DNA from 4 places in the Patulibacter defluvii genome. Region 1 is predicted to be linked to each of the others. Evidence: riboswitches for the same ligand, from Rfam matches in the RefSeq annotation. Region 1 holds a riboswitch; each other region holds the start of a gene.
What was found. Region 1 has a riboswitch for cyclic di-AMP ahead of SH587_RS22240 (hypothetical protein). Riboswitches for the same ligand answer to the same signal wherever they lie in the genome.

Region 1 (7,482 bases):
GGCGGGGCGTGTCGCGGATCGCCCGCCGCAGCGCCGATGGCGCGGCGTCGAGCCCGATCACCAGCCCCTCCGGGCCGACGTCGGCGACCAGCCGCCGGGTCAGGCGCCCCGGCCCGCAGCCGAGGTCGAGGACGGTGTCGCCGGGGCGGGCGCCGAGCAGCGCCCGCAGCAGCCGCGTCTCCTCGGTCGCGCCGGGGCCGAGCGGGCCCTTGGCCGCCCGCCGCAGCAGCGGCCGGGCCAGGCGCTGGTGGGCCAGCTCCGCGCCGGGCGCCTGCAGCAGCGCGCCGCCGAGACCGCCGGCGGTCGTCCGGCCGGGTCCGAGCAGCTCGATCCAGCCGCCGTCCACGACCGGCCCGCGCTCGCGCAGCGCCGGGAGCAGCAGACGGTGGAGTCGCTGCTGCGCCGGCGCCACCGGTCACTGCTCCGGGACGGCGGCGGACGGCATCACCGGCATGCCCGGCTGGGCCGCCTGGCCGCGGTGCTCGCCGCTGCGCCCGAGGGCGGTCAGGCGCGCGATCTCGGCCTCGCCGACGCGGCGGGTCGGGTGATCGGCCGGCAGGTCGGCGATCAGGCGCGCGACCCGGTTGCGGATCTGCTGGGCGAAGTGGGGCGTCGCGGCCCCGGTCAGCTCGCGGATGTCGTCGATCGTGACCGCGGTCCCGCGGGTGCGGCGGTCGGGGCGTTCGGCTTCGCTCATGGGATCCTCGTCGGGGGCGCCGGGCTCAGCGCCCGTCGTCCGGCTTCTTCGTGGTCCGCCCGGGCGGGGTCGGGCCGGTGGTCGTGGTCGCGCCGGTGGTGGTCGTGTTGCTGCCGCCGCCGTCGGCCTGGGCGTCGCCGGGCTGCGGCGCGTCGCCGGTCTCGGCGGGGGCGCGCTCGTTGACGGGGCTGATCTCCAGCAGGGCGTCGATCTGCGACTGCACCTGGGGCGAGATCGCGCTGGCGCTGCCGGCCAGCCAGCCGCGGTTGTAGTAGCCGTCGGACGCGTCGCCGGTGCTGGGGATCCCGGGCTGGAAGTCGAGCAGGAAGTTGCGGACCGGCTCCGGCAGCTTGTCGGCGCTGTCGAGCAGCAGCAGCGGCCCGTGGAGGCCGGTGGCGGCCAGCGGCGCCAGGGTGATCCCCAGCAGCGGCGCGTCGGCGCGGGCGAAGGTGAAGCCGTGGCCGGCGCCGGTGATGTGCCAGCCGAACGCGCCCGAGCCGTACTTCGCGAACCCGATCGCGTTGCTGATCGGATCCGAGCCGCCGGTCCGGCGGACGGTCCCGTACTGGCGCAGCTGCTTGGTCACCGCCGGCGGGATCACGCTGCTGGGGCCGAGCACGAAGATCGTCGCGCGCGGGTGGTCGGCGAGCTGGCGCTTGGTCGCCGCCGGCAGGCCGTTCTTGGTCACGAACGCGATCGGGTCGCCGGACTTCGCCGCCCAGGCGGCTGCCGGGACCGCGAACTCGGGCCGCTCGGCGCTGACCACCAGCACGCTGTCGCTGGCGCGGCGGCGGGCGGCGGCGGTCAGGCGGTCGATCGCCAGCGCCAGCTCGGCCGGGTCGCGCCCGTCGATGTCGTTGGTCCGCAGGCCGCTCGGGCGGCCGACCGCGCCGACCCGGAAGACCTGGGCGCCGCCGGCCGGCTCGCTGCCCGCCGGCCGCAGCGTCCGCAGCGCGTCCTGGGTGATCTCCGGCAGCTGGGTGCCGTCGCTGAAGAGGATCGGGGCGCCGATCGGCTTCGCCATCAGCGAGCTGGCGGCCAGCGCGGCCCGCCAGTCGCGCTTGTCGACGAGCGCGATCGCGCGCGCCTGCGTCTCGGCCGCGCCGCCGGAGTAGATCGCGCGCGCCATCGCGGCGGCGGCGGCGACCGGGTCGTCGCTGGCGGTGCGGGTGGTGTTGCGGGTGGCGACGACCGGGAAGCCGAGATCGGTCGGCCCGGCGGCCTCCGCGGCCTTCGGCGTGCCCCCGAACGGCGAGCCCCCGGACTGGTCGTCGTCGCCGCAGCCGGCGAGCGCCGTCAGCGCCAGGCAGGCGGCCACGAGGGCCGTTCGGCGGCGGGGGAGGGCCCGGTGCGGAGACATCGCCGTCGAACGCTACCCGGCGACGCTGGATCGCGTGCGACGGGACTCCTCCCCGCTGCAGGACGCGCTGCAGGGTTGGGTGCGAGCTTGCGGGACTCCTGTTACGCTGCCCGGAGCCGAATTACCGAGTGACGTCTCGGTAAGCGGGGGAACCACTAGTTCCTTGGGGCAAATTCGCCGCGATAGCGGTGGAAGCGCTGGCTCTTTCTGCGCTCGCCCGTCAGCTAACCCCGTAGGCCGACGAAAGAGAGCAGTTCCTTGCGCCCCTTCACTCGAGCCATGGCCCTGACCGCTGTTGCGGCGTTCGGTTTCGTCGGCACCGCGTCAGCCGCTTCACCGGCGACCGGTGGGCTGACGACCGAGACGCCAGCCCAGACGGCTCCGGCTCCGCCGGCGGCTCCCGGGGCGGTCCAGGTTCCGGCCGGGATGCGGGTCACCAACGGCGTCCGCGCCAAGCGTTACAAGGGCAAGACGCTCGACGGCCGCACCGCGTACTTCGCGCGGGTCCCGCTGAAGGCGCCGGCGCAGGTCCAGCAGGCCGTGATCGCCGCCAACAAGATCGTCGGCAAGCCGTACAAGTACGGCGGCGGCCACGCCCGCGTCGAGGACACCGGCTACGACTGCTCGGGCACCGTCAGCTACGCGCTGATCGGCGCCGGGCTGCTGAAGAGCCCGCTCTCCTCCTACGAGTTCGACGATCTCTGGAAGAACGCCGAGGAGGGTCTCGGCCAGTGGATCTCGGTCTACGGCAACCAGGGTCACGCCTACGCCGTGATCGCCGGGCTGCGGCTCGACACCTCGGCCGCCTACGACCGCGGCGGCGCCAAGGGCCCGCAGTGGCGTCCGAACAACCGCAAGGACGCCAAGAAGTTCGCGGTCGTCCACCCGCCGGGTTTGTAGGGCCGCGCCTCACCCCTGAGCTTGCGAAGGCCGCGCACCGCGCGGCCTTCGTCGTTCTCGGACCTCCGCCGGGAATTCACGGCGGCTTGAGCCAGGGACGATAGGGTGGTCGACGAGTTCCCGAACACGTTGAAAGTGGAGACCGATATGGGCCTCGGCGGCCGCATGTCCACCGTCATCAAGGCCAAGCTGTCCCGCGTTCTGGACAAGGCCGAAGACCCGGGCGAGACGCTCGACTACAGCTACCAGAAGCAGCTGGAGAACCTGCAGAACGTCAAGAAGGGCATCGCGGACGTCGTGACCGCGAAGAAGCGCCTGCAGCTCCAGACCGAGAAGCACCAGCAGGCGCTCGTCAAGCTCGACACGCAGGCGCGTCAGGCGCTGGCGGCGGGCAACGAGGCCCTGGCTCGGACGGCCCTGGAGCGCAAGAGCGCGATCCAGAACGAGATGCAGAGCCTCGACACCCAGGTCGCGGAGCTGGAGAACCAGCAGCAGCAGCTGATCGCCAGCGAGCAGAAGCTGCGGACCAAGGTCGAGCAGTTCCGGACCAAGAAGGAGGTCATCAAGGCGCAGTACAACGCCGCGGAGGCCCAGGTCCGGATCTCCGAGGCCGCGACCGGCGTCGGCGAGTCGATGGCCGAGGTCGGGATGGCGATGCAGCGCGCCGTCGACAAGACCGAGAACATGAAGGCCCGGGCCGACGCCGTGGCCGAGCTGGAGGCGGCCGGGACCTTCGAGGACCTCGGCACCCTCGGCAGCGGCCAGGACGACATCGATCGCCAGCTGGCGCAGCTGTCGACCAGCTCCGAGGTCGACTCCGACCTGGCGCGCCTGAAGGCCGAGCTGGGCCAGGGTCCCGCTCCGGCCGAGCTGGGCGCGGGCAGCGAGGAGCCGGCGGCCGCCCCGACCGACGCCGCCACCGGGAGCGAGAGCGGCACGGGGCCGGGTCAGGGAGCGGGCGCGTGATCGTCCGGATCTTCGGCGATCAGCAGTATCGCCTGGACGACGACCAGCACGGCCCGCTCAACGACCTCGACGACGCCGTCGTCGCGGCCGTCGAGGCGGGCGACGAGGCGGCCTACCGCGACCGCTTCGACGCGCTGCTGTCGTTCGTCCGCGCCCAGGGCGCCCCGCTCGCCGACGACGAGCTGATCGGCAGCGACGTGCTGCTGCCCCCGGACGACCTCACCTTCGAGGAGGCCGGCCGGGAGTTCAACGGGGAGGGCCTGGTGCCCGACCCCGCCGACGCCTGAGTCGCCGTCGTTCGATCGACGCACGTTGCGCGGGGCGGCCATCGGCCGCCCCGCGGTCGTTGGGGGGGACGAACGTCACGCACCCCAGCGCCGCCTCCGCCCGTGTGACGTTCCCCGCCACCCCAGGTGGTCGACGTGCATGCCGTCCCGTGGGAGCCCGGACCATGCGACGTTCGCCCCCCGAAGCGCGCCGCCCTCCGCGAGCACGCCCCGCCCACGGCCCGGTCGCCAAGCCAGCGGGGGTGGGGTGGGCCCGAGATCGGAAACGTTCGCGGCCAAAGCCGCACCCCGGGGGCAAGCGACTCGCCCCCGAGGCCGCGACCGATCGAGGGCGCACCGCACCCCCGCGGACCACCTTGGCCTCCCCGGCTGAGACCAGGACCGGGCCGGCCGATCAGCCCAGCGGAGCCCCCCAGAGCGGATACCAGCGATCCAGCTCCGGTTCGAGCGGCATCAACGGGTCGAGCACCGCCCGCAGCTGGAGCTCGCGCTCGCGGTCGCGCTCCTTGGTCGCCCCCGGCTGGGGCACGAACGGGTACCAGGTCCCGCGCTTGGCCAGGTAGACCAGGTGCACGGCGCGGCCGGTGGTCGCCGGCGGGACGGCGTCGACGCCGGCCTCGCGCAGGGCGAAGACGGCACAGAGCACGCGGTCGGCGTAGCCGCCGGCCTGGAGCGACTCCATCACCGCGTTGACGCCCACGACCTGGTCGTCGACGTCGGGGTCGCGGAGCACCATCCAGCGGTAGCCGAACTCGTCGTCGCGGCGCTCGATCGTGGTCCCCGTCTCCTCGCCGGTCCCGCGCAGCACCGACTCGACGTCGTCGGCGATCTGGGTGAAGTCGCCGGTGGCCAGCGGCTGGAAGACGATCGCCGCCTCGCCCGAGCTGACGATCCCGTGCGCGGTCTGGAGGTCGAGCGCGGCCGTCGTCAGCGCGAACAGCCGGTCCGGCCGGACCTGCTTGACCGTCTTGGTGCGGCCGAAGAGCGAGTCGAGGAACCCCATCAGACGGTGCGCCCGCTCTGCAGCTGGGTCTCGATCCGCTGGAGGGCGGCGATCCGCTTCTCGGTCGGCGGGTGGGTGGCGAAGAGCGCCCCGGCCGCGCTCTTGACGCTCGGCGGGATGATGTAGAAGGCCTGCACCGCACCGACCTCGCGGAGGTCGCGGTCGGGCGTCCGCTTGATCCCGTCGCTGATCCGGACCAGCGCCGCCGCCAGCGCGCTCGGGCGGCCGGTGACGATCGCCGCGCCGCGGTCGGCGGCGTACTCGCGGTAGCGGGAGAGGGCCCGCAGCAGCAGGAACGAGATCGCGTAGACCAGGGCGGCGACGGCGATCACGGCCAGCAGGCCGGGGCCGTCGTCATCGTCGTCGTGGCCGCCGCCGAACCAGATCCCGTTCTGGACGATCATCGCGGCGAGCGAGGCGAAGAAGCTGGCCAGGGTCATCACCAGCACGTCGCGGTGGGCGACGTGGGCCAGCTCGTGGGCCAGCACGCCCTCCAGCTCGGCCGGCGGCAGCAGCTCGAGCAGGCCGGTGGTGACGCAGACCGTCGAGTTCTTCTGCGAGCGCCCGATCGCGAAGGCGTTCGGCATCCGCTCGTCGGCGACGGCGACCTTCGGCTTCGGCAGGTCGGCCTGCAGGCAGAGGCGGTCGATCAGGGCGTGCAGCTCGGGCGCCTCCTCCGGCGTCACCTCGCGCGCGTGCATCGCGTGCAGCGCCAGCTTGTCGGCGGCCAGGGTCTGGATCAGCAGCAGCACGCCGAGCACGACGACCACCACGGCCGCCTGCTTGGTCGCCGCCACGATCACCGCGGCGAAGATCGCGTAGACCAACCCCAGCCCGAAGAGCGTCCCGATCATCCGGACCTGGAGGCCGGTGTCCTTGCCGAAGGCAGCGCCGCGAGCCATGCCGTCATGGTCGCACACCGGCCCCGCCGGCCCGACCACCCGCCGGGGGACGCCGTAGACCCCGCGATCCCGCGGCTGCACGGGCTATCCCGTGCGTGGGCTGCAAGGCGCGTTGCAGCGCTCCTGGCGGCGCAACGCTCGTTGCACCGCTTCCCCGGCGGCGGTGGCGCCCGTACGGTCGCTATCGGTCGTGGTGCCGCCGCCCGGCCGTCTGCACGTCCGCACGCTCCCGCTCGCGTCGTTCGCGGGGACGGGTCCGTCGGACGCACCTTCCGAGAACCCCTTTCGCCTGCCGTGCCACGAAACCTGCCTTCCCGCTCCCGCGCGCTGCCCGCCGCCGGCACCGCGCTGCTCGTGACCGCGGGGCTCGCGCTCTCGGCCGGTCCCGCGCCGGTCGACGCGGCCTCGAAGCTCGAGCAGCTGCAGGGCAAGATCGGCACCACCAAGGGCAAGATCGACCGTCGCAAGGGCCGCGAGCGCGTCCTGACCGCCGACATCGACCGCCAGACCGGCCGGATCCGCCAGCTCCAGGGCCGGATCGACGTGCTCCAGCGGCGCGAGGACGGGGTCCAGGGCGACCTCGACCGCAGCCAGGCGCTCCTGACCCGCACCCAGACCGACCTCCGCTCCGAGCGCGCCCGGCTCTCGCGGCTGCGGACTCGCCTGGCCGAGGCCCGCCGGGTGCTCGCCGCGCGGCTGGTCGAGCTGTACCAGGCCGACAAGCCCGACCTGGTCAGCGTCGTCCTCAACAGCAACGGCTTCGCCGACCTGGTCGAGCGCGGCGAGTTCCTGCGCCGGATCGGCCAGCAGGACCGGCGGATCATGGCCGCGGTCAAGATCGCCAAGGACGAGGCGGTCGCGACCGAGGACAAGCTCTCGACCCTGGAGCAGCGGCAGCGCAGCGCGACCGAGCGGATCCAGGCCCGGCGCGACGAGATCGCCCAGGTCAAGGGCGAGCTGGTCAGCGCCCGCTCGTCGATCGACAACGAGCGCGACAAGCGCGAGAACCTGCTCGTCGGGATCCGCTCGCAGCGCCAGCAGCTGGAGAAGAACCTCGCCGCGATGGAGCGCGAGGAGTCGAAGATCCAGGGCCAGCTCTCCGGGATGCCGGCCGGCGGCAGCGTCAAGCAGGGCAGCGGTCAGCTGGTCTGGCCGGCCAACGGTCAGTTCACGTCGCCGTTCGGGACCCGCTGGGGCCGGCTCCACGCCGGCATCGACATCGCCGTCCCGACCGGGACCGCGGTCCACGCCGCCGATTCGGGCACCGTCGCGATCGCCGGCTGGGTCGGCGGCTACGGCAACTACATCTGCATCAACCACGGCGGCGGGCTGTCGACCTGCTATGGCCACAACTCGCGGCTCGGCGT
Region 2 (7,482 bases), on a different contig from region 1:
AGCCGTAGCCGGTGCTCTCGGGCTCCTGGACGAGCTGGGGGATGAGGATGAACGAGGAGTACATCCCGACGCCGACCAGCAGCGCGACGAGGTTGGTGGTCCAGACGCCGCGGATCCGCATCACCCGCATGTCGACCAGCGGATGCCGCACCCGCAGCTCGCTGCGGACCCAGGCCCCCAGCACGACCAGGCCGAGCGCGATCAGGCCCAGCGTCCGCGGCGAGCCCCAGCCCCAGCTCGACGCCTGGCTGAAGGCCAGCAGCACCATCGCGAGCCCGGTCGAGAGCAGCCCCGCCCCGAGCCAGCTGATCCGGCCGGGGGCGGTCACCGGCGACTCGGGCACGTAGCGCCAGGTGGCCCAGGCGGCGACGACGATCATCGCCAGCGGGAACCAGAACAGCCAGTGGTAGGAGAACTGCTCGACGACCACGCCGGCCAGCACGACGCCGGCCCCGGCGCCGATCCCCAGCAGCGACGAGACCAGCCCGATGCTGCCGGCGACCTTGTGGCGCGGGAACTCGTCGCGGATGATCGCGAACGCCAGCGGGAAGATGCCGCCGCCGGCGCCCTGGACGATCCGGCCGACGATCAGCAGCTCGATCGAGCTGGCGACGGCCGAGATCAGCGCGCCGATCCCGAAGGTGATCAGGACGCCCAGCAGCACCCGCTCCTTGCCGTGGATGTCGCCCAGCCGGCCGAGGATCGGGGTCAGCACCGAGGCGCTGAGCAGGAACGCGGTCAGCACCCAGCTGACCGTGCTCTCCGAGGCGCCGGTCGCGTGCTGGATGTCGGGCAGCGCGGGCGCGACCAGCGACTGCAGCAGCGCGTAGACGATGCCCGCGAGCACGAGCACGGCGAGGGTGACGTTGGGTGATGGGCGAGAAGTCTTCATGGGCCAGGCAACCGTCGGGGGGACGTGACGTCGCACGGAACGCTCGCGCGACGACCTCCCAGTATGCACACTGAAACGATGCACCCCGCGAGCGCCCAGCTCGCGACCCTCCGCCGGCGGCTGGTGGAGCGGCTGGCGAGCGAGGGGGTCCTGACCGACGACGCCGTCGCCGCGGCGCTGCTGCGGGTGCCGCGCCACCGGTTCGTGCCCGGCCCGGCGGCCGCCGCCTACCGCGACGCGGTGATCGCCACCAAGTGGGACGCCGGCGGCCACGCGATCAGCTCCTCGTCGCAGCCGGGGATGATGGCGGTGATGCTCCAGCAGCTGGCGGTCGCGCCCGGCCAGCGCGTGCTCGAGATCGGCGCCGGGACCGGCTACAACGCGGCGCTGCTGGCCGAGCTGTGCGGACCCGGCGGACGGGTGACGACGGTCGACCTCGACGACGACCTGGTGCGCGGGGCGCGGCAGCACCTGGCCGACGCCGGCGCCGAGCGGGTGACGGTGGTGGCGGGCGACGGCGCGCTCGGCTGGCCGCCCGACGCGCCCTACGACCGGATCGAGCTGACCGTCGCCACCGACGCGGTCGAGCCGGCCTGGACCGCGCAGCTGGCGGCCGGCGGGCGGATCGTGCTGCCGCTGGCGCTGGGCGCGGTCCAGCGGTCGCTGGCGCTGGAGGCGGCGGCCGGCGGCGGGCTCGTCAGCCGCTCGGTCCGCGACTGCGCGTTCATGCCGCTGCGCGGGGCGCGGGCGGCCGGTCGCCGCTCCCGGGCGCCGCTGCGGGCGGGGGTCGCGCTGGAGGCGCCCGACCAGCGGCCGCTCGACGGCGAGGCGCTGGCCGCGGCGCTCGGCGCGCCCGGGCCGGCGGTCGCCTGCGGGGTCGCCGTCGCCGCCCACGAGCTGTGGGGCGGGCTGGCGCTGTGGCTGGCCACCGGCGCGGGCGACGTCGGGCGGCTGCTGCTCGAGCCGGGCCGTCCGCGGCGGGCGCCGCGGCCGGCCGACCGCGGCGGCGGGCTGGCACTGCTCGGCGAGACCGGCTTCGCGATCCTCGAGCGCGACGGCCGCGCGGGGGCGGGGCGGATCGCGCTCGCGGCGCGGCCCTACGGTGCCGGCGCGGGCCCGCTGGCGGCGCGGCTGGCCGACGCCGTCCGGGCCTGGGCCGCCGGCGGCCGACCGGCCAGCGACGAGGCGACGATCCTGGTCCCGGTCGCCGGCGACGGGGACGCCGACGAGCGGTCGTCGGGGCCCCCGCGCGCGCTCGTGCGCTGGTGAGCGGCGCCGCGCCGCTACCCTGACCCGGTCGTGGAGCCCGCCGAGACCGCCGAACGCCCCGCCGGCCCGAGCGCCGAGACGGCCCACCCGCCGTCGATCGTCGAGGCGGTCGGGGGCCCGCTGGGGATCGCCGAGTCGGCGCTGCCGGCGGCGGTCTTCGTCGCCGCCTACACGGCCAGCGGCCAGGACACGCGGCTGGCGGCGATCCTCGCCGTCGCGCTCGGCGTGGTGCTGACGATCGCCCGGATCGTCCGCGGCCAGACCCTCCAGTTCGCGCTCTCGGGGCTGTTCGGGATCGCGCTCGCCGGCTTCGTCGTCTCGCGGACCGGCAAGGCCGAGGACTTCTTCCTGCCCGGGCTGCTGGCCAACCTGGCCTACGCCGCCGGCTACCTGATCTCGATCCTCGTCCGCTGGCCGCTGATCGGGGTGCTGGTGGCGACGATGACCCAGCAGGGCTCGGGCTGGCGCAAGGACCCGGCGCTGCTCCAGACCTACACGCGGGCGAGCTGGATCTGGGTCGGGCTGTTCCTGACCCGGTTGGCCGTCCAGCTGCCGCTCTACCTGGCCGGGGCGCTCGTCGCGCTCGGGGTCGCGCGGGTGGCGATGGGGATCCCGCTCTTCGCGCTCGGCCTCTGGCTGACCTGGCTGGTCGTCCGCCGCGGGGCGCCGCACGCGGTCGCGCCGGCCGCACCCTCGGGCAGCTGACCCCGCGGCCGCTCAGCCGTTGACGCGGGCCAGCGCGGGGGAGTCGTCGCGGGCGTCGTCGATCAGGTCGCGGACCGCGTCCTCGATCGCGATCCGACCCTCGGGGTCGGCGAACGCCTCCGGTCCGCCCAGCTCGGCGACGCGGGCGGCGATCGTCCAGCCCGAGCGGTAGCGGTCGAAGACGCGCGGGTCGACGTAGGCGTCGCGGGCGACCGCCGGCGTGTTGCCGAGCACCGCCGCGACGCCGGCGATCGTGTCGCGGATCGCGCGCTCGCGGGCGCTGCGGCGCTGGCCGGGGGCGGCCCGCTCGGCGATCGCCAGCGCGGCCAGGACGGTCCCGTTCCAGGTCCGGAAGTCCTTGGCGCTGCACTCGCCGGCGTGCTCCCGCAGGTAGCCGTTGACGTCGTCGGGCCCGAGGTCGCGCCAGCGGCGGCCGTCCTTGAAGGCCAGCAGCCGGTCGCTGCCGCCGCGCCGCCGGCGGAGCGTGCGGACGACCTCCAGCGAGGCGTCGTCGGTGATCGCCAGGATCCGCCGCTGGCCGCCCTTGGCGGGGTAGTCGAAGACCAGCTCGTCGTCCTCGATCCGCACGTGCCGCCGCTCCAGCGTGGCCAGGCCGTAGGTCTCGTGCTGCTCGGCGTAGCGCTCGCTGCCGATCCGGAAGACGCCGAGGTCGAGCAGCCGCACGGCGCAGGCCAGCGCCCGCTCGCGCGGCATCCCCTCGCGGCGGAGGTCGCTGCGCAGCGCCGCCCGCAGCTGCGGCAGCCGCCCGGCCAGCTCCAGCACCCGGTCGAACTTCTGCTGGTCGCGACGGGCCCGCCAGCGCTCGTGGTAGCGGTACTGGCGGCGGCCGGCCGCGTCGTAGCCGACGGCCTGCAGGTGGCCGAGCGGGTCGGGGCAGATCCAGACCTCGCGCCAGGCGGGCGGGATCGCCAGCGCGGCGATCCGCTCCAGCGTCGCCTCGTCGCGGATCCGGCGACCCTCGGGGTCGCGGTAGAAGAACCCGCGACCGGCGCCGACGCGCGCGATCCCGGGCTCGGCGGGGTCGGATCGGCGCAGGCGCGGCATCGCGGCGCCCTCTACCCGCTCGCCGCTAGAGCGCCACGTCGGGGACGCCGGCGCCGGGCGTCGCGGCCAGGAAGCCGGCGGCCAGCACGCTGCCGAGCGCGTCGAGCCCGTCGGCGCCGGCGGCCAGCCGCTCCTGGGCCCGCGCCAGCAGCCGGTCGACCAGCCCCAGCAGCGGGGCCTGGGGGGCCTCGGGGGCGATCTGGGTGGCGTAGCGGGCGAGCGCGATCGGCTCGCCCGGGTCGACCCCGTTGAAGGCCAGCTGGAGCGCGACGGCGGCGTACGACGCCACCCGCTCGCCCTCGATCCAGCGGGCGCCGAGGGTCGCGACGCCGGGAGCCGGCCCCAGCTCGACCGGGTCGTCGCCGGCCAGCACCCGCGCCAGCTGGCCGCCGGCCATCTCGCGCAGGGCCTCGATCGGGGTGCCGACGGCGGCGGCGCAGCGGAGGAAGGCGAAGGCGGAGAACATCCCGGGGCCGTAGGGCATGTCGCTGGCGTAGAGGATCCGGCCGGGCGGGATCGTCGCGAACAGCTGCAGCAGGTCCGAGGGGTGCCACCAGGAGGTGTCGAAGAAGAGGTTCGGCAGCCGCGCCGCCGCCGGGGCCAGGTCGCCGAGGTCGCTGATCCCGGCGTGGGCCAGGATCAGGCGGGCGCCGGGGTGGCGCTCGGCCAGCGCGGTCGCGGCGGCGCCGAGCTGGGGGATCCCGCGGCCGGCGTGGAAGAGCACCGGCAGGCGCCGCTCGGCGGCCAGCGCGACCACCTGCTCGACCACCGGGTGGGTGAGGGCGAAGGCGTCGCTGCGGGGGTGGAGCTTGAACCCGCGCGCCCCCGCGTCGAGGCAGCGGCGGGCCTCGTCGAGGGCCCCGTCGACCGTCGGCGCCACCCGCGCCAGCGCCAGCAGCCGCCCGTCCGAGGCCGCCGCGGCCCGCAGCACCTCGTCGTTGGCGGCGCCGTAGCCGTCCGGCTCGTGCATCGCGAAGGTCAGCGCCCGCCGGTGGCCGGCGGCGTCGAGCCCGGCCAGGATCTCCTCGGCGGTCGCGGTCTGCCCGTCGGGGTCGTTCTGGCCGACGTGGGTGTGGGCGTCGAACCAGGGCAGGTCCTCGCCGACCGCGGCGGCCGCGGCCCGGTAGAGGGCGATCAGGTCCTCGGCGGCGGGGCGGAGCGGCATCGCGACGGAGACTAGGCGGTCAGCGCCGCCAGCTCGCGCCGCAGGTTGCCGCGGGCCGCCCGCTCGGCCTGCTCCTGGCCGGGCAGGGCGAAGAGCCGCGCGCGGTCGAGCAGCTGTCGCAGGACCGCGGCCCGCCCGCTCGTCCACTGCGCGTCGGGCACGTGGGCGTACTCGGCCCGCACGCGGGCGACGTAGCGGTCGTAGTCGGGCGCGGGGCCGGCCAGCACCGCCAGGTCGGCGTCGCCCAGCCAGCGGGCGACCAGGTCGCGCTCGCCGTCGTGGGCGGGGTCGGTGGCCAGGATCGCCGCGACCACGACGGCGACCGTCGCCGGCGCCACCCCGCGCTGCTCCAGCACCCGCCGCGCGAGGTCGGCCGAGCGGCGCTCGTTGTCGGCCCGCCGCGGGTCGTGGACGACGTCGTGGAAGAACGCGGCCAGCACCACCGCGGTCCGGTCCGCGGGGCCGGCGCCGTCGGGCGTCAGCCGGTCGACCTCGCGCAGGACGTGATCCAGGTGGTCGACGTCGTGGTAGCGCCGGTGCGGCTGGGAGTAGGCGTCCCAGAGCAGGTCGAAGACGTCCTCGGTCCGGCCGGTCCACCCGCAGTCGCCGCAGATCCCGGCGAACCGCCCGTACAGGTCACCCCGCATCGCGGACCGACCGTAGCGGGTCCGGACCGCCGGCCGGGCCACGCAGGGGCGCGACCATCGTGGCGCGTCGCCACTCGCAACCGAAGAATCGGCGCGATCGGGCAGGAACCACCGCGTTCCCGGCGACGGCCTTGCTACGGTGCTGCGAGCCGAATCGCCGGCGACGAAGGCCGGCGAACGGGGGACCCACTGGACGGGATGGCCGCACGGCCGTCCTGCTCGGGGCGAATCCACCGAATGGTGGAGGCGCTGCTCTTTCTGCGCCAGCCCGTCAGCTAACCCCGTAGGCCGACGAAAGAGAGCAGACCCCCCCGTGACACCCCTCACCCGTGGCGCCGCGCTCGCGGCCGCCCTCACGCTCGGACTCGCGACCCCGGCGCTCGCCGACCAGCCCGCTTCGGGCGGCCTCGGTGCCGGCGGCCAGGCGAACACGACGGCCAGCACGGCCGCCGCGAGCCCGACCGCGGCGCCGACGAGCACGGTCTCGACGACGAAGACGGTGAAGCTGACCCGCTCGCAGACCAAGAGCGTCCAGCGCCGGGTCAAGGTCCGCGCCGACGGTGCCCTCGGCAGCCGGACCCGCAGCGCGATCAAGCGCTACCAGGGCAAGAAGAGCCTGACCCGCACCGGCCGCCCGAACCTCGAGACGCTGCGGGCGATGAAGCTCCGCTTCGCCGAGAAGATCGAGGCGAAGATGGCCGCCGCCTCGCCGGCCGCGACCGCCGACGACGGCACCGCGACCGAGGCGGCCCCGACCGCCCCCGCCGGCGCGATCGCGGCCGCGATCGCCGCCGCCCGCGGCCAGATCGGCACCCCGTACCGCAACGGCGGCACCGCCCCCGGCGGCTTCGACTGCTCGGGCCTGATGGTCTGGGCCTTCAAGCAGGCCGGCGTCAGCCTGCCGCGGACCAGCTTCGAGCAGTTCAAGGTCGGCGTCGCCGTCGACCGCGCCGACATCCAGCCGGGCGACCTCGTCTTCTTCTCGACCGCCGGCCCCGGCGCCTCGCACGTCGGGATCGCGACCAGCGCGACGACGGTGATCTCCGCCACCACCCACGGCGTGATGGAGCACAAGCTCAACGACAGCTACTGGGGCTCCGCCTACGTGGGGGCCCGCCGGATCAGCGGCTGACCGCCACCGCGGGCCGCCGGCCCGCGCACGAGCAGGACCCTCGACGCCACCCGCCCGGGTGGCGTCGCCGCGTTCGGGGTAGGGGAGGGTGTGCCCGGGCCACCACCCTACCGGCGGTCGCGTGTGTGGTTCCACACTCGCCGAGGACCGTCCGGTTCGCTACCGTTCCATGTTGACTGACCAGTCAATCCATCCCTGGAGCCGCCTCCGATGACGACCGAACCGACCAGCGCCGAGTCCCGCAAGTTCGCCGAGGAGGCGCGCGAGCAGGACTGGAACCTCCCCTCCTTCGGCAAGGAGCTCTACCTGGGCGACTTCCGCCTCGACCTGATCCATCCGCTGCCCAAGGAGGACGCGGAGAAGGCCGAGCGCGGCAAGCAGTTCCTCGCCGAGTTCGAGGCGTTCCTGAAGGAGAAGGTCGACCCGCTCCAGATCGAGCGCGACGCCAAGATCCCCGACGAGGTCATCGACGGCCTCAAGGCGATGGGCGCGTTCGGGATCAAGATCCCGCAGGAGTACGGCGGCCTCGGCCACTCGCGGATGACCTACGGCCGCGCGATGGCGATGGCCGGCACCTGGCACGGCGCGCTCGGCGCCCTGCTCTCGG
Region 3 (7,482 bases), on a different contig from region 1:
GGCACCGATGGGAGCGCCTGCGACCGCGCGCAAGGTCGGGGCGAACCGGCGTCATCCCACCCCTCCCCCGTCGAACTGGCGTCATTCCGCCCCGGATAGCGGAGTGGATTGACGCCAGTTCGGGAGCGGAGGTGGGAGTTGACGCCAGTTCGCGCGGGCCGCGGTGGGCCGGGCCTAGCGGCCGCAGACCGGCCAGGGCTGCGTGCCGCGGGCGGCGAGCAGCTTGGCCGCGATCCGGTCCTGCTCGGCCTCGGAGGCGGCGGCCGGATCGCCGCTGCCGCCGTTGGCGCGCCAGGTCTGGCGGTCGAACTGGTACTTGCCCCGGTAGGTCCCGTTGGCCGAGATCGCGGTCGGGTCGCCGCCCGACTCGCACTGGGCGATCTTGCGGAGGGTGGCGTTGGTCGTCCCGCTGCCGCTGCCGCTGCCGGCGCTGCCGCTGGTCGTGCGGCTGCTGCGGGCGCTGGCGGTCGCGCCGCCGCGGAGCCCGAGCGCGGCCAGGGTCTGGGGTCCGATCACGCCGTCGACGGCGATCCCGGCCTGGCGCTGGAAGCGCTTGACCGCGGCCCGGGTCTGGGGACCGACGACGCCGTCGGCAGCGATCCCGAGCTTGCCCTGGACGGCGGCGATCGACGCGCCGCCCGCCTGGCTCTTCGCGCTGCCGCCGGCAGAACCGGTCTGGGCGGCCGCGACGCCGCCGAGGCCGAGCACGGCGACGGTCATCGCGGTCGCCGTGGCGCGCCGGCGGGTGCTCCAGCGGCGCTTCGACGCAGCGGCGTCGCGGCGCTTGCGCGAGGCCCGCAGGCTGCGCGCCCACGGCAGCGTGGACGCGAGGTCGCGATCGTGACTCATGGGGGGTTCCGTCCCTTCGTCTCATCGCCTACGGGGTTAGCTGACGGGCTCGCGCTCAAGACGTGCGCTACGCCGGAGTCCTCCGGCGATTCGCCCCCGATCGCCACTTGGCGATCACTGGGTCCCCCGCTCCCGACCGCTGTGCGACCGGGACTCGGCATGGGTTATGGAGCGCAGGATGCTAGCGCAGCGTCCGACGGATCGGGACGCCGGCGCGCCAATCAGCCGCGGCGGCGCCCGGTCCCGCCGAGCGGCCGGCCGGCGGAGGCGGCCCGTCCCAGGCCGCCCAGGGCCCCGACCGCGACCAGCGCCGCGGCGGTCTTCAGGTGGGTCGCCAGCCGCTCCAGCCGGATCACCTCCCAGCCCTCCTCGCGCGCCACCCGGGCCAGCTCGCGGTCGGGGTTGACGGCCACCGGATGGCCGACCGCCCGCAGCATCGGCAGGTCGGACTCGCTGTCGGAGTAGGCCCACGAGGCGGACAGGTCGAGCCCGTCGCGCTCGGCCAGCCGCCGCATCGCCTCGACCTTGCCCTCGCGGTAGGTCATCGGGCCCGACAGCCGCCCGGTGTAGCGGCCGTCGACCGCCTCGAGCGGCGCGCCGAGGGCGCCGTCGAAGAACAGCACCCCGGCGATCATCGAGGCGGTCTCCTGGCTCGACGCGGTCACCACGTAGACCGGCCGGCCCTCGTCCTGGTGCTCCCAGGCGATCGCCAGCATCTCGGGGTAGAGCCGCGGCAGCACGCCGGCCAGGACCCGCGGCGACAGCCGCTCGAAGTCGCGCACCCGCTGGCCGGCGAGGAACTCCCCCACCCGCTCCCAGACCTTGCGGGTCGACTCGTCGGTCGAGCCGCGGATCCGGAACTTCAGGTTCTCCCAGCCGTCCGCGGCCAGCCGCCGGCGCGAGATCAGCCCGTGGGCCGCCGCCGCCCGCGCCCAGTAGAACCCGGACGAGCCGGCGACCAGCGTCTTGTCGAGGTCGAAGAACGCGGCGGCGCGGGGCACGCCGCGGAGGTTAGCGAGGCCTCGGCCGTCGCTCGCGTGGCGGTCGGCCCCCAGCTGCCGGGGGCCGACCGCCACGCGAGGCGGCGGGGGTCGGCCTCAGCCGACCTTGATGACGACGGCGTCGCCCTGGCCGGTGCCGGAGCACGCGGTCGCGACGCCGATGCCGCCGCCGCGGCGGCGCAGCTCGAGCAGGGCCGAGCCGATGATCCGGGCGCCCGAGGCGCCGAGCGGGTGGCCGAGGGCGATCGCGCCACCGTTGACGTTGACCCGGTCCTCGTCGATGCCGAGATCCTTGATCGAGTTGAGGGCGACCGAGGCGAAGGCCTCGTTGATCTCCCAGACGTCGACGTCGGACGGCTTCAGGCCAGCCTTCTCGAGCGCCTTGTGCGACGCCTTGCCCGGCGTCGTCAGCAGGTTCGGGAACTCGCCGGCCGCCTGGCCGAAGGCCACGATCTCGCCGAGGACCTCCTTGCCGTTGGCCGCGGCCCACTCGTCGGAGGCGAGCACCAGCGCGCCGGCGCCGTCGTTGACGCCCGGCGAGTTGCCGGCCGTGTGGGTGCCGCCCTTGACCAGGCCCGGCAGCTTCGCCAGCGCCTCGATCGTCGAGCCGCGGCGCGGACCCTCGTCGGTGTCGACGACGGTGTCGCCCTTGCGGCCCTTGATCGTGACCGGGACGATCTCCTCGCCGAGGCGGCCGCCGTCGATCGCGTCGAGCGCCTTCTCGTGCGAGCGCAGCGCCCAGCGGTCGAGCTCCTCGCGCGACCAGCCGTGGGCGTCGGCGACCTCGGTCGTCTCGTCGAACATCTGGCGGTGGGTGAACGAGTTCGTCAGCCCGTCCAGGACCATCGAGTCGACCGTCTTGCCGTCGCCCATCCGGTAGCCGAAGCGGGCGTTGGTCAGCAGGTAGGGCGCGAGCGACATCGACTCCATGCCGCCGGCGACGCCGACGCCCAGCTCGCCCGCGCGGACCAGCAGGTCGATGATCGCGGCCGAGCGGATGCTCGACGTACAGACCTTGTTGATCGTCTCCGAGCTGACGTGATCCGGGATCCCGGCGGCGATCTGCGCCTGGCGGGCGGTGATCTGACCCTGACCGGCCTGGATCACGTGGCCCATCACCACGTGCTCGATCTGCTCGGGCGCGACGCCGGCGCGCTCGAGCGCCCCCGTGATCGCGATCCCGCCCAGCTCGACGGGCTTGACGGTGGAGAGGCCTCCGCCCAGCTTGCCAACGGGCGTGCGGGCGGAACTCAGGATGACGGTCTTGGCCATGATCAGTGCTTCCCTTGCTCGGAGGGGTGGAAGCATACGCGGGGCCGGCCGCCGACCCGACGCGCCCGTAGGCTGGACCGGTGTCCAGCCCCGCACCCGCCCGTTCCGCCACCCCCGACGTCCGCGCGCTGCGGGCCGACGACCCGGCCGCGGACGCCGTCGTGGTGGGCGTCTCCGGCGCCGGTCCGGTGGCCGCGCCGGACGCCGCGCCGCGGGCGCTGATCGAGGCGCTGCTGGAGGACGGCGAGGCCCGTCCCGCGCTCGGCCACGTGGCTCACCTGCGCGACGGCGACGGGGTCCGCTGGATCCTGGTCGGGGTCGGCGAGGACGGTCTCCGCCACGACGAGGACCGGCGGGTGGCGACCGGCGCGGCGCTGCGGCGGGCGGCCGACCTGCGGGCGCGCGCGGTGACGGTGGTGGTCGACGACGAGGACGGCGCCGCCGCGGTCGCCGAGGCGGCGGTGCTCGTCGCCCACCGGCCGGCGAAGGTCGACGGCCGCCCGAGCGCCGCCCTCCCCGACCGCGCCCAGGCGGTGGTGCCGACCCGCGCCGCCGACGCCGAGGCGGAGCAGCCGGCCGCCGCCGCGCCGCCGGCCGAGGGCGTCCGGATCGCCGGTCCGGGCGGCGCCGTCCCCGGCCCGTCGGCGAGCGCGGCGATCGCGGCGGCGGCGGTCGTGGCGGCGGCCCAGAACGAGGCCCGGCGACTGCAGCAGCTGCCGGCCAACCGGCTGACGCCGCGGGCGCTGGCGGTCGAGGCGCTGACGCTCGGCGACGAGATCGACGGGCTGCAGGTCGACGTCGAGCTGGGCGAGGCCGCCCTCCGCGCCCGCGGGATGGGGCTCTTCGCCGCGGTCGGGATGGGCAGCGTCGAGCCGCCGGCGCTGATCGTCGCCCGCTACGAGCCGGCCGCCGCGGCCGGCCCGCTGCTGGGCCTGATCGGCAAGGCGGTCACCTACGACAGCGGCGGCTACTCGCTGAAGACGCCGGCCGGGATGACGAAGATGAAGCTCGACATGTCGGGCGGGGCGGCGGTCCTGCAGGCGGTCGCGGCGATCGCCCGGCTGCGGCTGCCGGTGCGGGTGGTGGCGGTGATCGGCGCGACCGAGAACCTGGTCGGGCCGGCGGCGATGAAGCCCGGCGACGTCTTCGTGGCCGCCAACGGGACCGCGGTCGAGGTCGTCAACACCGACGCCGAGGGCCGGCTGGTGCTGGCCGACGCGATGACCCACGCGCTGGCCCTGGGCGCCGAGCGGCTGATCGACGTCGCGACGCTGACCGGCGGCGTGACCGTCGCGCTGGGCAACTCCCACGCCGGCCTGCTCGGGCACGACGAAGGCTGGCTCGACACCGTCCGCGGCGCCGGCGAGCGGACCGGCGAGCGGGTCTGGCCGCTGCCGCTGGAGGACGAGCACCGCGACCTGCTGAAGAGCACCAGCGCCGACATGGTCAACAGCGGCGGCCGACCCGCCCACGCCAGCCAGGGCGCCGCCTTCCTGGAGCGGTTCGCGGGCGGGGTGCCGTGGGCCCACGTCGACATGGCGGCGATGTCGTCCGACCTGCCGCGGTCCTACCTGCGCAAGGGCCCCAGCGGCTGGGGCGTGCGGCTGCTGGTCGAGACCGCCCGGGCCGTCGCCGGCTGACCGCGGCTCGCGTGGCGGATCGGCCCCGAGGGGTGGGGCTGATCCGCCACGCGAGCCAGGGCCGGGGCAGGGGGTCAGCGGATCGTGAAGGCGTCCGAGCGGCGGACGACCTTCGGCGTGCCGTCGACCGGCTTCACGATCAGCCGCGCCTGACCCCGCAGCGTCCGGCCGCGGCGGGTCCGCAGCGCGGCGCGGGCGACGGTGCCGGGCCGCAGGGTGACGCTGCCGCTGCCCGCCTGGACCGTCTTGCGGACGCGGGCGACGGTCAGCAGCCGCGACTTCAGCCGTCCGACCTTCGGCAGCCGCACGTAGAGGATCACCTCGATCCGGGCCGCCTCGCGGACGCGGTACTTCGCCTTCACGCCCTTGGAGAGCAGCGTCGCCAGCGACACCTTCTCCGGGACGTCGACCGCGGTCTTGCCGGACGGCTGGCCGGGCTTCGGGTCGGGGCCCGGGCCGGGACCGGGCGGGATCGTCGTGTCCCCCGGGTCGTCGCCCTTCTTGACGCGGGTGATCGCGACCGTCGCCGGGCGGGGCAGCGACGGGTTGACGCCGGCGGTCTTGTTGCCGGCCGGCCACCAGCTGGAGTAGGTGGCCGGGTCGCCGTAGACGCCGCCGCTGGCCGGGGTCTCCTCGCCCGGGTGCTGGACGTTGACGAACAGCGTCGACTCGTCGGCGTCGAAGTAGGGCCCGGTGCCCTCGGCCTCGACCGGCATGTTCGCGAACCGGAACGCGACGCCGGCGTTGGGGCCGGAGCGCGGGATCATGAAGACCGCGTTGTTCTGGTGGTACTGGTAGTGGGCGGCCGACGGCTTGTTCAGCGAGCTGGACGAGATGTCGGTCACCACCCAGAGGTTGTTCGCCGAGTCGAAGACCAGGTTGTCGCAGGAGGAGAAGCCCTGCTCGCCCGCGCCGGCGCGCCCGGTCGGCCCGCCGTCGGCGTAGTCCTGCCAGGTGAAGGTCAACGCCGTCGGGTCGTTGCCGGCCTCGACCAGCTTGCGGATCGAGCCGTGGTAGTCCCAGACGTTGCTGCCGGTGTTGTTGGTGAACGACACGTAGACGGTGCCGTCGGCGTCGACCTCGACGTCCTCGGGCCGGTTGGTGGCGAAGTGGAGGTCGTACTGGGCGCTGCCGATCCGGGCCCGCAGCAGCGCCGCGGTGTCGACCAGCTCGTTCTGCTCGACCTTCACCCACTCGCCGCTGCCCGACTCGGGGGTGACGAGCGCGCCGCCCGCCTTGCCGGCGTCCTGGCTGGCGAAGCGGCGGCGGCCCTCGGGCGACCACTTGGCGATGTAGAGCGTGCCCTGCTCCAGGATCCGCAGGTTGTGGCTGCGGCGGCCGGGCAGGAACTCGCGGTCGCTGACGAACTTGTAGACGCCCTCGCCGGCCTTGTCGTCGCCCATGTAGAGGACGAACTTCTTGCCGGCGACGTGGCGGAAGGCGGTGTTCTCGTGCCGGAAGCGACCGAGCGCGGTGTGCTTGCGCGGCGTCGAGGAGGGGTCGTACGGGTCGTGCTCGACCACCCAGCCGTAGTGGGCGAAGGTCTTCTCGTCGTAGCGGTCGTTGCCGGCCCCGTGCTTCCAGCCGTAGGCGAAGGCCGAGTCGTCGCCCCAGTAGCCGTCGTAGTTCTCCTCGCAGGAGAGCGTGGTTCCCCAGGGCGTGATGCCGCCCGAGCAGTTGGCCAGCGAGCCGGCGGCGGTGGTCTCGATGGTGAGGTTGGCGCCGCCGACGACCTGGGTGGTGCCACGCAGCGGACCGGTGATCTCGCAGGCGGGGGCGCCGCCGGTGATCCGGCGGTTGTAGGGCGAGGGCGAGACGACCTGCCAGAGCCCGTCGACCCGCCGGATGTGGAGGATCGAGTTGCCGACCGCGTCCTTCTCGAGCGCGATCTGCTCCTCGGTCTTCGTCTTCGGGTCCTTGTTGCCGTGCTGGAAGAACGGCGCCGGGTACTCGTGGTTGACGAACAGCAGGCCCTCGTCCGGCTTGCCGTCGAGCTTCAGGAAGGCCAGGAAGTCGTTGTTGAAGCCGTAGCGCAGCTTGGTGCCGTCGCTGTTGGCGAACTCGTCGCCCCACTTGATCAGCACGTCGGCCCGGAAGCCCTCGGGCACCTGGACCTGGTCGGCGCTGGAGGCCGCGATCGCCGTGAACTCCGAGAACCGGGTCGGTGGACCGGCGGCGACGGCGCTATCGCCCAGCAGGTCGGTGATCCCGGCCCCGTCGAGCGCCACGGCGGCGGCGGTGCTGGCGCCGGCGGCGGCGACGCCGCGGATGAACGAGCGGCGGGTCCGCCCGGCCTGCGGGTGCTGGCCGGTCGCGGGATCGACGGGAACGAGGGACTCCGGACGCGGGGCGTCCGAGGCGGGCGACGTGGGCACGGCGGCTCCAGGGGGCGTGAGGGAGACGCGGGCCCGACGGCGCGGTTGGCGCCGCCGCGCCCGCATGGCACGTTCACGCTAGTTCGGCGCGTGGGCCGCTCCTGTGGCCGCGGTGTGAGCAGCCTGTGACGATCCGGTGATCGCGAAACGGCGGGCCGCGCGGGGCGGGGCCGCGTCAGACGAACAGCCCCGACCCGACCCAGTCCTGCGGATCGGCGGCCCCGGGCGGCAGGAAGAAGTAGCCGCCGCCGGTCGGGCGGACGTAGTCGATCAGCGGCTCGCCGGCCAGCCGTCGCTGGATCGCACCGAACTGGCGGTCGAGGTCGCGCTGGAAGCAGGCGAAGG
Region 4 (7,482 bases), on a different contig from region 1:
CCGCTACCGGCCGTCGTGGTGCTGCGCGAGCTGGCCTTGCCGGCACCGCTGTAGTACGGCGCCGGATCGACCGCCTTGCCGTTCTTGCGGACCTCGAAGTGCAGGTGCGGGCCGGTGGTGCGGCCCGTCATCCCGACGTAGCCGACGACGTCGCCCGCCTGGACCTTGGCGCCCTGGCGGACCGCGTTCTTCGACATGTGGGCGTAGCAGGTCTGCAGCCCGTCGCCGTGGTCGACGCAGACGATGTTGCCGTAGCCGGACTGGGTGCCGCTGAACGCCACCGTGCCCGCCGCGTAGGCCTTGATCGGGGTGCCGATCGCCGCGGCGATGTCCATGCCCGCGTGCTGCCGGCCCCACCGCGCGCCGTAGGGCGAGGTGACCGTGCCGCTGATCGGCTTGGCCGTCCCGCTGGTCGACCCGGTCGAGGACGATCCGCTGCCCGTGTCGGTCGGGGTGTCGGCCTTGGGGGACGCCTCGCGGTCGCTCGACGTCTCGCCGCCGCCGGTGCTCTTCGCCGCGTCCTTCGACCCACCGTCGCCGGTCGCCGTCGATGCCGCTCCGTCGCTGGAGCTGGAGCCCGCCCCCGAACCCGAACCGGAACCCGTCCCGGAATCCGACCCCGAGCCCGAGTCGGACGTGGCCGCCGCCTCGTCGCTCGCCGCGGTGCTCGACGGCGACCGATCGTCGTCGGTCAGGGCCGCGGTACGGGTCGTCGCCGCCCGCTCGCTCGGGCCGACGAGGACCAGGTCCTGCCCGCCGTCGGCGCTGGTCCGCGCCGCCACGACCTTCAGCGACGAGCCGCCCGCACCCGCGCCGCGGACCGACGCCTGCTGGGTGCTGAGCAGCGCCGTCCAGGTCTGCGGCCCGAGGACCCCGTCGACCTGCAGGCCGCGCTGGCGCTGGAAGCGCTCCACCGCCCGCACCGTCCGCTCGCCGTAGACCCCGTCGACGTGGACGCCGAGCCGCTGCTGGGCCTCGCGCACGTCCTGCCCGGTCGCGCCCGCGACCAGGATCGAGCGCGTCCGGCCCTCGTCGCTGATCGGCCCGGCGATCCGACCGCTGGTGGTGGCCGAGCCATCGGTCGTCGTGGTCGCGGTGTCGCCGGTCGCCCCGGCGGCGATCGCACCGCTGACGGCGGGACCGGTGGTCGAGCCGACCATCGCCACGCTCATCGCCATCGCCATCTTGCGCCGGCGCCGCTCGCGCGCCCGCTGGATCGGGACGCTGATCCGCCGCTCGCGCGCCCAGACCGTCGAGCGCTGCCAGAGGCTCGGATCGGCCAAGTCGCGGCCTCCGACACCGGTGCTCGCCGGAACGCCGGCCGCGGCCAGGGCCGAGGCGACGCCGTTCGGCCCCAGATCGATCGCGGTCGCGGTGTGGGTCGGGCGCGCCGCCGTCGCCTCCAACCGCCGCGCCAGGCGCGAGGGCTCGGACGCTGAGGTACCACGGATCGCCCGCTGGCGACGCTGTCGGGAGCGCTCGTGGGACGCCTGCCACAGGTCGTCGCGCACGAGGTCGCGCTGCTGTCCGGTCACTCCGGCATTCCTCCTGTCGGTGGCCTGCGGGGTGAGCTGACGGGCTCGCGCTCCAGGAGCTGCGCTACGCCTTGCGGCGATTCGCCCCAGCGGTCGTGACGACCGCGGTTGGTTCCCCCGCCCGCGCGCATCGGGCGCGCGGTTCGGCCGTTGAATCCGCAGAGCACCGTAGCGCACCCGCAACGCGGATTGCAGCACTTGAGGAAACGTTCATCGGGCCTTGAGGTGCCTCAGTCGACGACCACCTCGACGTCCTCGCGGCCGTCGTCGAAGGCCAGGTGGGTCTGGATCCGGGCCGCCTCGGCGAGCGGCGTCTCGTAGCTCCAGGCGACGTCCTCGACGCCCGCGACCGTCCAGTACGACGCCTCGCCCTTGTAGGGGCAGATCGTCCGCAGGCCCGAGCCCGGCGCCACCGCTCCCGGATCGACGTCGGCGGCCGGGACGTAGACCCGCGGCGGCAGGCCGGTCTCGAAGAGCAGCTTCGGCCGCACGCTGCGGGCGACCACGGTGCCGCCGATCCGGACCTCGACCGACCGCGATCCGTCGTGGACGTCGACCCGGTGGTAGGGGTCGCGCAGGTGGCCGACGATCCGGTCCTGCTCGGCGAACCAGGCCTCGACCTTCTCCGGGTAGAGGGCAGCCAGGCCGCGCAGCCAGGGAGCGGCGGGCTGTGGGTCCTCGTAGGCCCAGATCGCGTCCTCGACGACCTGCCCGCCGGCGTTCAGCGACCAGTACGAGGCGTCGCCCTTGAAGGGGCAGTGGGTGGTGGTCGCGGTGCGGGTCATCAGGTCGCCGCGGTAGTCCTCGAACGGGGCGTAGATCCGCGGCGGGATGCCGGTCTCGTAGAGCAGCTGCGCGCGGTCGCTGTCGAGGACCAACTCGCCGCCGACGACCGCCCGCACCCGCGGGCCGTAGGGCTGCAGGTAGAGCTGGTGGGCGGGGCTGGCCGCCCGCAGGTCGAAGTTGAAGCGACCGCCGGGCGCTCCCGCCAGCGGTCCGTCGCCGAGGGTCAGGCTCATGCGACGAGGTCTAGCGGGTCGCGAGCCGGTCCCGCCAGCGACGGGCGATCGGGGCTCACCCGTGGCGGGCGACGAGCGCGCGCAGGGCCGCGAAGGCCGGCTTCGGAGAGAGGTCGTCGCGCAGCAGGCCGTAGCGGCTCTGGAAGTCGGCCGAGCCGGAGTCGGCGTCGCGGAGGTCGAACCAGCGGTAGTCGCTGACCCCGTAGCGGCGGCGAGCGCCGAGCACGGCGGCGACCGAGGCCCGCAGTACCCGCGCCTGGGTCCGTTCGCTGCGGCCGGGGCCGGTCGGATAGCCGTTCTCCGAGACGTGCACCGCGACCCGTCGGCCGAGGCCGGCGCGGCGCATGTTGGCGCGCAGGCGGGCGAGCGAGCGGCGGACGGTGGTGCGGACCGCGTGCGACGAGGGCGGACGCCGGGCCGGGGTCGGCCAGGTGCCGGGGTAGACGTCGAGGCCGACGTAGTCGACGGCGCGGGCGAAGGCGGGGCCGCCGCTGCGTCGGAGGCCGGTCCAGAAGTCGTGGCCGCGCAGGTCGTGGGCGGCGTTGAAGCCGATCGCCAGGTGGCGGTGGCCGAGCCGGTCGCGCTCGGCGGCGGCGGTGGCGACTCCCTCGACGAGGGCCTGGGCGACGCCGGGGTAGTCGCCGTCGGCGGCGGCCGGGGCGCCGACGACGTTCGCCTCGTTGGTGATCTGCAGGCCGACCAGCTCGCGGCGGGGCCCGTAGGTGCGAGCGACCTGGCGGACGAACTCGAGGTAGGCGGGCACGGCGTGGGCCGGCTCGCGGTCGCTGGGCTGGTAGCGGAGGACCAGCTCGACCTGGCAGCCGGTGGCGGCGGCGTCGCGCAGGACCTGGTCGACGTGGGGCACGGCGGCGGCGAACGAGCCGGCGTCGTGGAAGGCGGCGTACTCGTGGAGCACGAAGTCCCGGCGGCCGGCGCGGAGGCCGCGGATCATCGCCAGCCGTCGCCCCGGGTCGACGGCCTGGGCGCGGAGGACGCCGTCGGTGCCGCCCGCGTCGCCGCCCGGATAGACCCCGAACCGCACGGCCCCAACGTAGCCCGGCAGCGGGCGGGCGGCGTCGGCCGTCGCGGGGGCGAGCGCCGGACCGCCGCGGAGCGCGACGGCGAGGGCGAGGGCGGCGAGCACCAGCAGCAGCGCCGAGCGGAGATGGGGCATCGATGACGTAGTCGTCCGCCCACGGGCGGAGGCGCACGGGCGGCGGGCGGTCCTCGACGCATGTCGCAGCGCCGCGAGGCCCGTGCGCACCGGCGCGACCACGGCCGGGGCGACCGAGATCGGGGGGAACGGGGGGTTCGAAACGCGCTGGCGCCCGCTCGGCACGGCGGGAGGCGCACGTCCTGTCGCCACCGTAGCGGGAACGGCCCCGCCGCCGCTCCCCCGACCGGCGGGTCTCCACGCACCCGCTCGCCGCGCCCGCTAGACTGCACCGCCGTTGCGCCCGTAGCTCAGCTGGATAGAGCGTCGGTCTACGGAACCGAAGGTCAAAGGTTCGAATCCTTTCGGGCGCGCTGCGGAAAGGCCTCCAGATGGAGGCCTTTCTTGCTGCTGGGGTCGCCCCGGACGCCGACCCGTCAGCCCGCGGTGACCGACCGCAGGTCCTCGAGCGACTGGTCGATCAAGCGCCTGAACGCCGCGGGGTCGTCGTGCGCGATCCAGCGCGCGAACGCCGCGTGGAAGACGATCACGCCGGCTCGCGCGGCGAGGTCGGCGTCGTTCGCCGATACGCCCCGCTCGCGCAACGCCGCCTCGATCGCGCTGGCGAGGTCGTCGAGCTTGATCAGCTCGCGCTCCCTGAGCTCGGGGGCGGCGTCGACGATCCGGGCGCGCGTGCGGGCGAACGCGTGGCGCTCGACGAACATCTCGGCGATCGGGTCGAGCCCGGCGACGACGGCCGCCAGCGGGGTGGCGTCCGGCGGGGCGGCGGAGACGGCCGCCGTCCAGGCGCGCTCCAGCTCGTGGCCGCCGCCGAACAGGACCTCCCTCTTGTCCGGGAAGTGGCGGAAGAACGTCCGCTTCGTCAGGCCGGCGCGCTCGGCGATCTGGGCGACGGTGGTGTCGTCGTAGCCCTGCTCGTCGAAGAGCGCGATCGCGGCCGCCATCAGGCGCCCGGCTGCGTCTGGTTTCCAGCGGGCCATGGGCGACCAGCGTAGTCGATGACACGGAGTGCCATCGGCCTGCTACTGTGATGTCACAAGGTGTCATCACCTCCCTCCCCGCGAGCCATCTGGAGAACCCACCATGCGCGTCTTCGTCACCGGTGCCTCAGGCCATGTCGCCTCCGCCGTCATCCCCGAGCTCCTGGCCAACGGCCACGCGGTCGTCGGCCTCGCCCGTTCGGACGCCGCGGCCGCCACGGTCGCGGCGCTCGGTGCCGAGGTCCGCCGCGGCGACCTCGACGATCTGCCGGGGCTCGAGCGCGCGGCCGCCGAGGCCGACGGCGTCATCCACCTCGCCTTCCGGCACGAGGCGATGCGCGCCGGCGACTTCACGGGCGCGATCGACTCGGACCTGGCCGTGACCCGGGCGATCGGCGAGACCCTCGTCGGAACCGACAAGCCCTTCGTGACGACCGGTGGCACGCTGATGCTCGCGATGGCGGGGATCACGGGACGCCCCGGGACCGAGGACGACCAGGTCGACGACGGTCCCCGGGCCGCGGCGGCCAACTACGCGCTGGCCCTCGGGGAGCGAGCCGTGCGCTCCTCGGTCGTGCGCCTGGCGCCGCTGATCCACAGCGACCTCGACCACCACGGCTTCACCCACGGGCTGATCGACGCCGCCCGCGAGACCGGGGTCGCGGCCTACACCGGCGACGGCACGAACCGCTGGCCGGCGGCCCACACGTACGACATCGGCGTCCTCTACCGCCTGGCCCTGGAGCGGGCCCCCGCCGGTTCGACGCTGCACGGCGTCGGCGACACGGGCATCCCGCGCAAGCTAATGGCCGAGACGATCGCCGCCAAGCTCGGCGTGCCGACCAAGAGCATCAGCGCGGAGGAGGCGCCGCACTACCTGGGCTACCTCGCGGCCTTCGCCGGGCTCGACAACCCGACCTCCAACGACCGGACCCGGCAGCTGCTGGGCTGGGAGCCGACCCACCCCGGCTGGGTCGAGGACGTCGAGCAGGGCCACTACTTCGCCTAGTCCCCCTCCCCCGCCCGCGCCCGCGCCCGCGCCGCCTGCCGCACCAGGTGGTCCCTCTCGGCCACGTCGGTGGCCCGGCGGGCGGCCTCGGCGTAGGCCTCCGCGGCCGGCCCGAGGTCGCCGGCCAGCTCGTGCAGGTGACCGCGGACGGCGTGCCAGCGGTGGCGGTCGCCGAGCACGTCGCGCAGGCGGTCGGTCTCGCGCAGGCCGGCCGCCGGGCCCATCACGTGGGCGACCGCGACCGCCCGTCCGAGCACCGCCGCCGGGTCCTGGCGCAGCGGCTGGTCACTCAGCGCGACGAGGTCGTCGTACCAGGCCAGGATCTGGGGCCAGTCGGTCTCCTCGGCCCTGGCGGCGTCGTCGTGGAGGGCCGCGATCGCCGCCTCGATCTGGTACCGCCCCGGGCGCTCGCGGGCCAGCGCCGCCTGCAGCACGGCCACGCCCTCGGCGATCTCGTCCGTCCTCCAGCGCCCGCGGTCCTGGCGGTCGAGCGTCACCAGCCGGCCCTCGTCGTCGAGCCGCGCCGCCCGCCGCGCGTGGTTGAGCAGCATCAGCGCCAGCAACCCGCCCACCTCGGGCTCGTCGCTGGCCAGCGTCAGCTGCCGCGTCAGCCGGATCGCCTCCTCGGCCAGGTCGACCCGGGTCGCCGGGCCCACGTGCCCCGCCGTGTAGACCAGGTAGAGCACCCGCAGCACCACCGCCAGGTCGCCCGGCCGGTCCAGCCGCCGCCCGGCCAGCGTCCGCTTCGCGCGGCTGATCCGCTGGGCCATCGTCGCCTCCGGCACGTAGAAGGCGTCGGCGATCTCGCGCGTGGTCAGGCCGCCGACGGCGCGCAGGGTCAGCGCCACCTGCGAGGCCGGCGGCAGCTCGGGATGGCAGCAGCAGAAGAGCACGAACAGCGTGTCGTCGCCCTCCGCCACCGGCCCCGGCGGCGGCTCGGCGTGGACCGTCTCCTCGCGCCGGACCCGCGCCGCCTCGCTGCGGCGAGCGTCGACCAGCCGCCGGGTGGCGACCGCCGTCAGCCACGCCCGCGGGTCGTCCGGCGGATGCTCGGGCCAGACCCGCAGGGCCTCGATCAGCGCCTCCTGGAGCGCGTCCTCGGCCGCGTCGAAGTCCTCGCCCCGCCGGACCAGCGCCGCCAGCGCGCGCGGGACGAGAGCCCGCAGCGCGCCCTCGTCCAGCGGCGCCACCGGCGTCACTCCGGCGACGGCGCCGCGGTCATGACCTCGCGCACGTCCAGCCACTCGTACAGCGGCTCGCCGCGCGGACCCGGCTCGGACGAGACGTAGGCCGCGACCTCGAGCGCCCGCTCGTGGGACTCGACGTCGATCATGAACCAGCCCGCCACCAGCTCGCTCGTCTCCGGGTGCGGGCCGTCGGTGGTGACCGGCGCCGCGCCCGGACCGCCGTAGCGGACCCAGGTGCGGGTCGGGGTCAGCGCCTGCGCGTCGACGAACTCGCCGTTCTCGCGCAGCATCTCGGCGACGTGGTGCTGGAAGGCGATGTGGGCCTCGACGTCCTCGGGCGCCCACTGGTCCATCGGCGGGAACGGGTGGTGCGGCTCGGGGCCACCGCGGTAGTGCTTGAGGATCAGGTACTTGGGCATCGGGGTTCTCCTGGTCTCGCGGGCCGCGCCGTTCGTGGCCCTTCACCTGGTGAGCGGAGCCGCGGGCATCATCTCGACAGCCGGCGCGAAATTGGCGCGTAGGCGCTCGCGACCGCTCAGGCCGCGCGCGGCGGCGTCGGCAGCTCGACCGTCACCGAC

Region 2: it holds a riboswitch for cyclic di-AMP, as region 1 does, so the genes downstream of both, SH587_RS12320 (NlpC/P60 family protein) here and SH587_RS22240 (hypothetical protein) in region 1, are expected to answer to the same signal.
Region 3: it holds a riboswitch for cyclic di-AMP, as region 1 does, so the genes downstream of both, SH587_RS09615 (transglycosylase family protein) here and SH587_RS22240 (hypothetical protein) in region 1, are expected to answer to the same signal.
Region 4: it holds a riboswitch for cyclic di-AMP, as region 1 does, so the genes downstream of both, SH587_RS18065 (peptidoglycan DD-metalloendopeptidase family protein) here and SH587_RS22240 (hypothetical protein) in region 1, are expected to answer to the same signal.

Annotation. Positions count from the first base shown of each region.
Region 1 covers NZ_JAWZSQ010000031.1:25,071-32,552, reverse strand. The annotation lists gene SH587_RS22255 (class I SAM-dependent methyltransferase) at 1-412, opposite strand, end outside; gene SH587_RS22250 (hypothetical protein) at 416-697, opposite strand; gene SH587_RS22245 (hypothetical protein) at 723-2,057, opposite strand; cyclic di-AMP (ydaO/yuaA leader) riboswitch at 2,162-2,311, shown strand; gene SH587_RS22240 (hypothetical protein) at 2,484-2,957, shown strand; gene SH587_RS22235 (PspA/IM30 family protein) at 3,105-3,923, shown strand; gene pspAA (PspA-associated protein PspAA) at 3,920-4,210, shown strand; gene pspAB (PspA-associated protein PspAB) at 4,605-5,213, opposite strand; gene htpX (zinc metalloprotease HtpX) at 5,213-6,115, opposite strand; gene SH587_RS22215 (murein hydrolase activator EnvC family protein) at 6,410-7,482, shown strand, end outside.
Region 2 covers NZ_JAWZSQ010000010.1:79,912-87,393, reverse strand. The annotation lists gene SH587_RS12350 (MFS transporter) at 1-892, opposite strand, end outside; gene fxlM (methyltransferase, FxLD system) at 971-2,161, shown strand; gene SH587_RS12340 (DUF3159 domain-containing protein) at 2,192-2,866, shown strand; gene SH587_RS12335 (DNA topoisomerase IB) at 2,879-3,931, opposite strand; gene SH587_RS12330 (amidohydrolase family protein) at 3,957-5,096, opposite strand; gene SH587_RS12325 (HD domain-containing protein) at 5,108-5,743, opposite strand; cyclic di-AMP (ydaO/yuaA leader) riboswitch at 5,881-6,048, shown strand; gene SH587_RS12320 (NlpC/P60 family protein) at 6,057-6,875, shown strand; gene SH587_RS12315 (acyl-CoA dehydrogenase family protein) at 7,086-7,482, shown strand, end outside.
Region 3 covers NZ_JAWZSQ010000007.1:107,579-115,060, forward strand. The annotation lists gene SH587_RS09615 (transglycosylase family protein) at 175-849, opposite strand; cyclic di-AMP (ydaO/yuaA leader) riboswitch at 860-1,019, opposite strand; gene SH587_RS09620 (HAD family hydrolase) at 1,071-1,850, opposite strand; gene SH587_RS09625 (thiolase family protein) at 1,947-3,122, opposite strand; gene SH587_RS09630 (M17 family metallopeptidase) at 3,203-4,762, shown strand; gene SH587_RS09635 (PhoX family protein) at 4,837-7,137, opposite strand; gene SH587_RS09640 (Dyp-type peroxidase) at 7,313-7,482, opposite strand, start outside.
Region 4 covers NZ_JAWZSQ010000020.1:349-7,830, forward strand. The annotation lists partial or broken gene SH587_RS18065 (peptidoglycan DD-metalloendopeptidase family protein) at 1-1,535, opposite strand, end outside; cyclic di-AMP (ydaO/yuaA leader) riboswitch at 1,541-1,694, opposite strand; gene SH587_RS18070 (DUF427 domain-containing protein) at 1,766-2,554, opposite strand; gene SH587_RS18075 (glycoside hydrolase family protein) at 2,610-3,728, opposite strand; tRNA gene SH587_RS18080 (tRNA-Arg) at 4,008-4,081, shown strand; gene SH587_RS18085 (TetR/AcrR family transcriptional regulator) at 4,145-4,672, opposite strand; gene SH587_RS18090 (SDR family oxidoreductase) at 4,812-5,717, shown strand; gene SH587_RS18095 (RNA polymerase sigma factor) at 5,714-6,916, opposite strand; gene SH587_RS18100 (YciI family protein) at 6,913-7,323, opposite strand; gene SH587_RS18105 (sensor histidine kinase) at 7,440-7,482, opposite strand, start outside.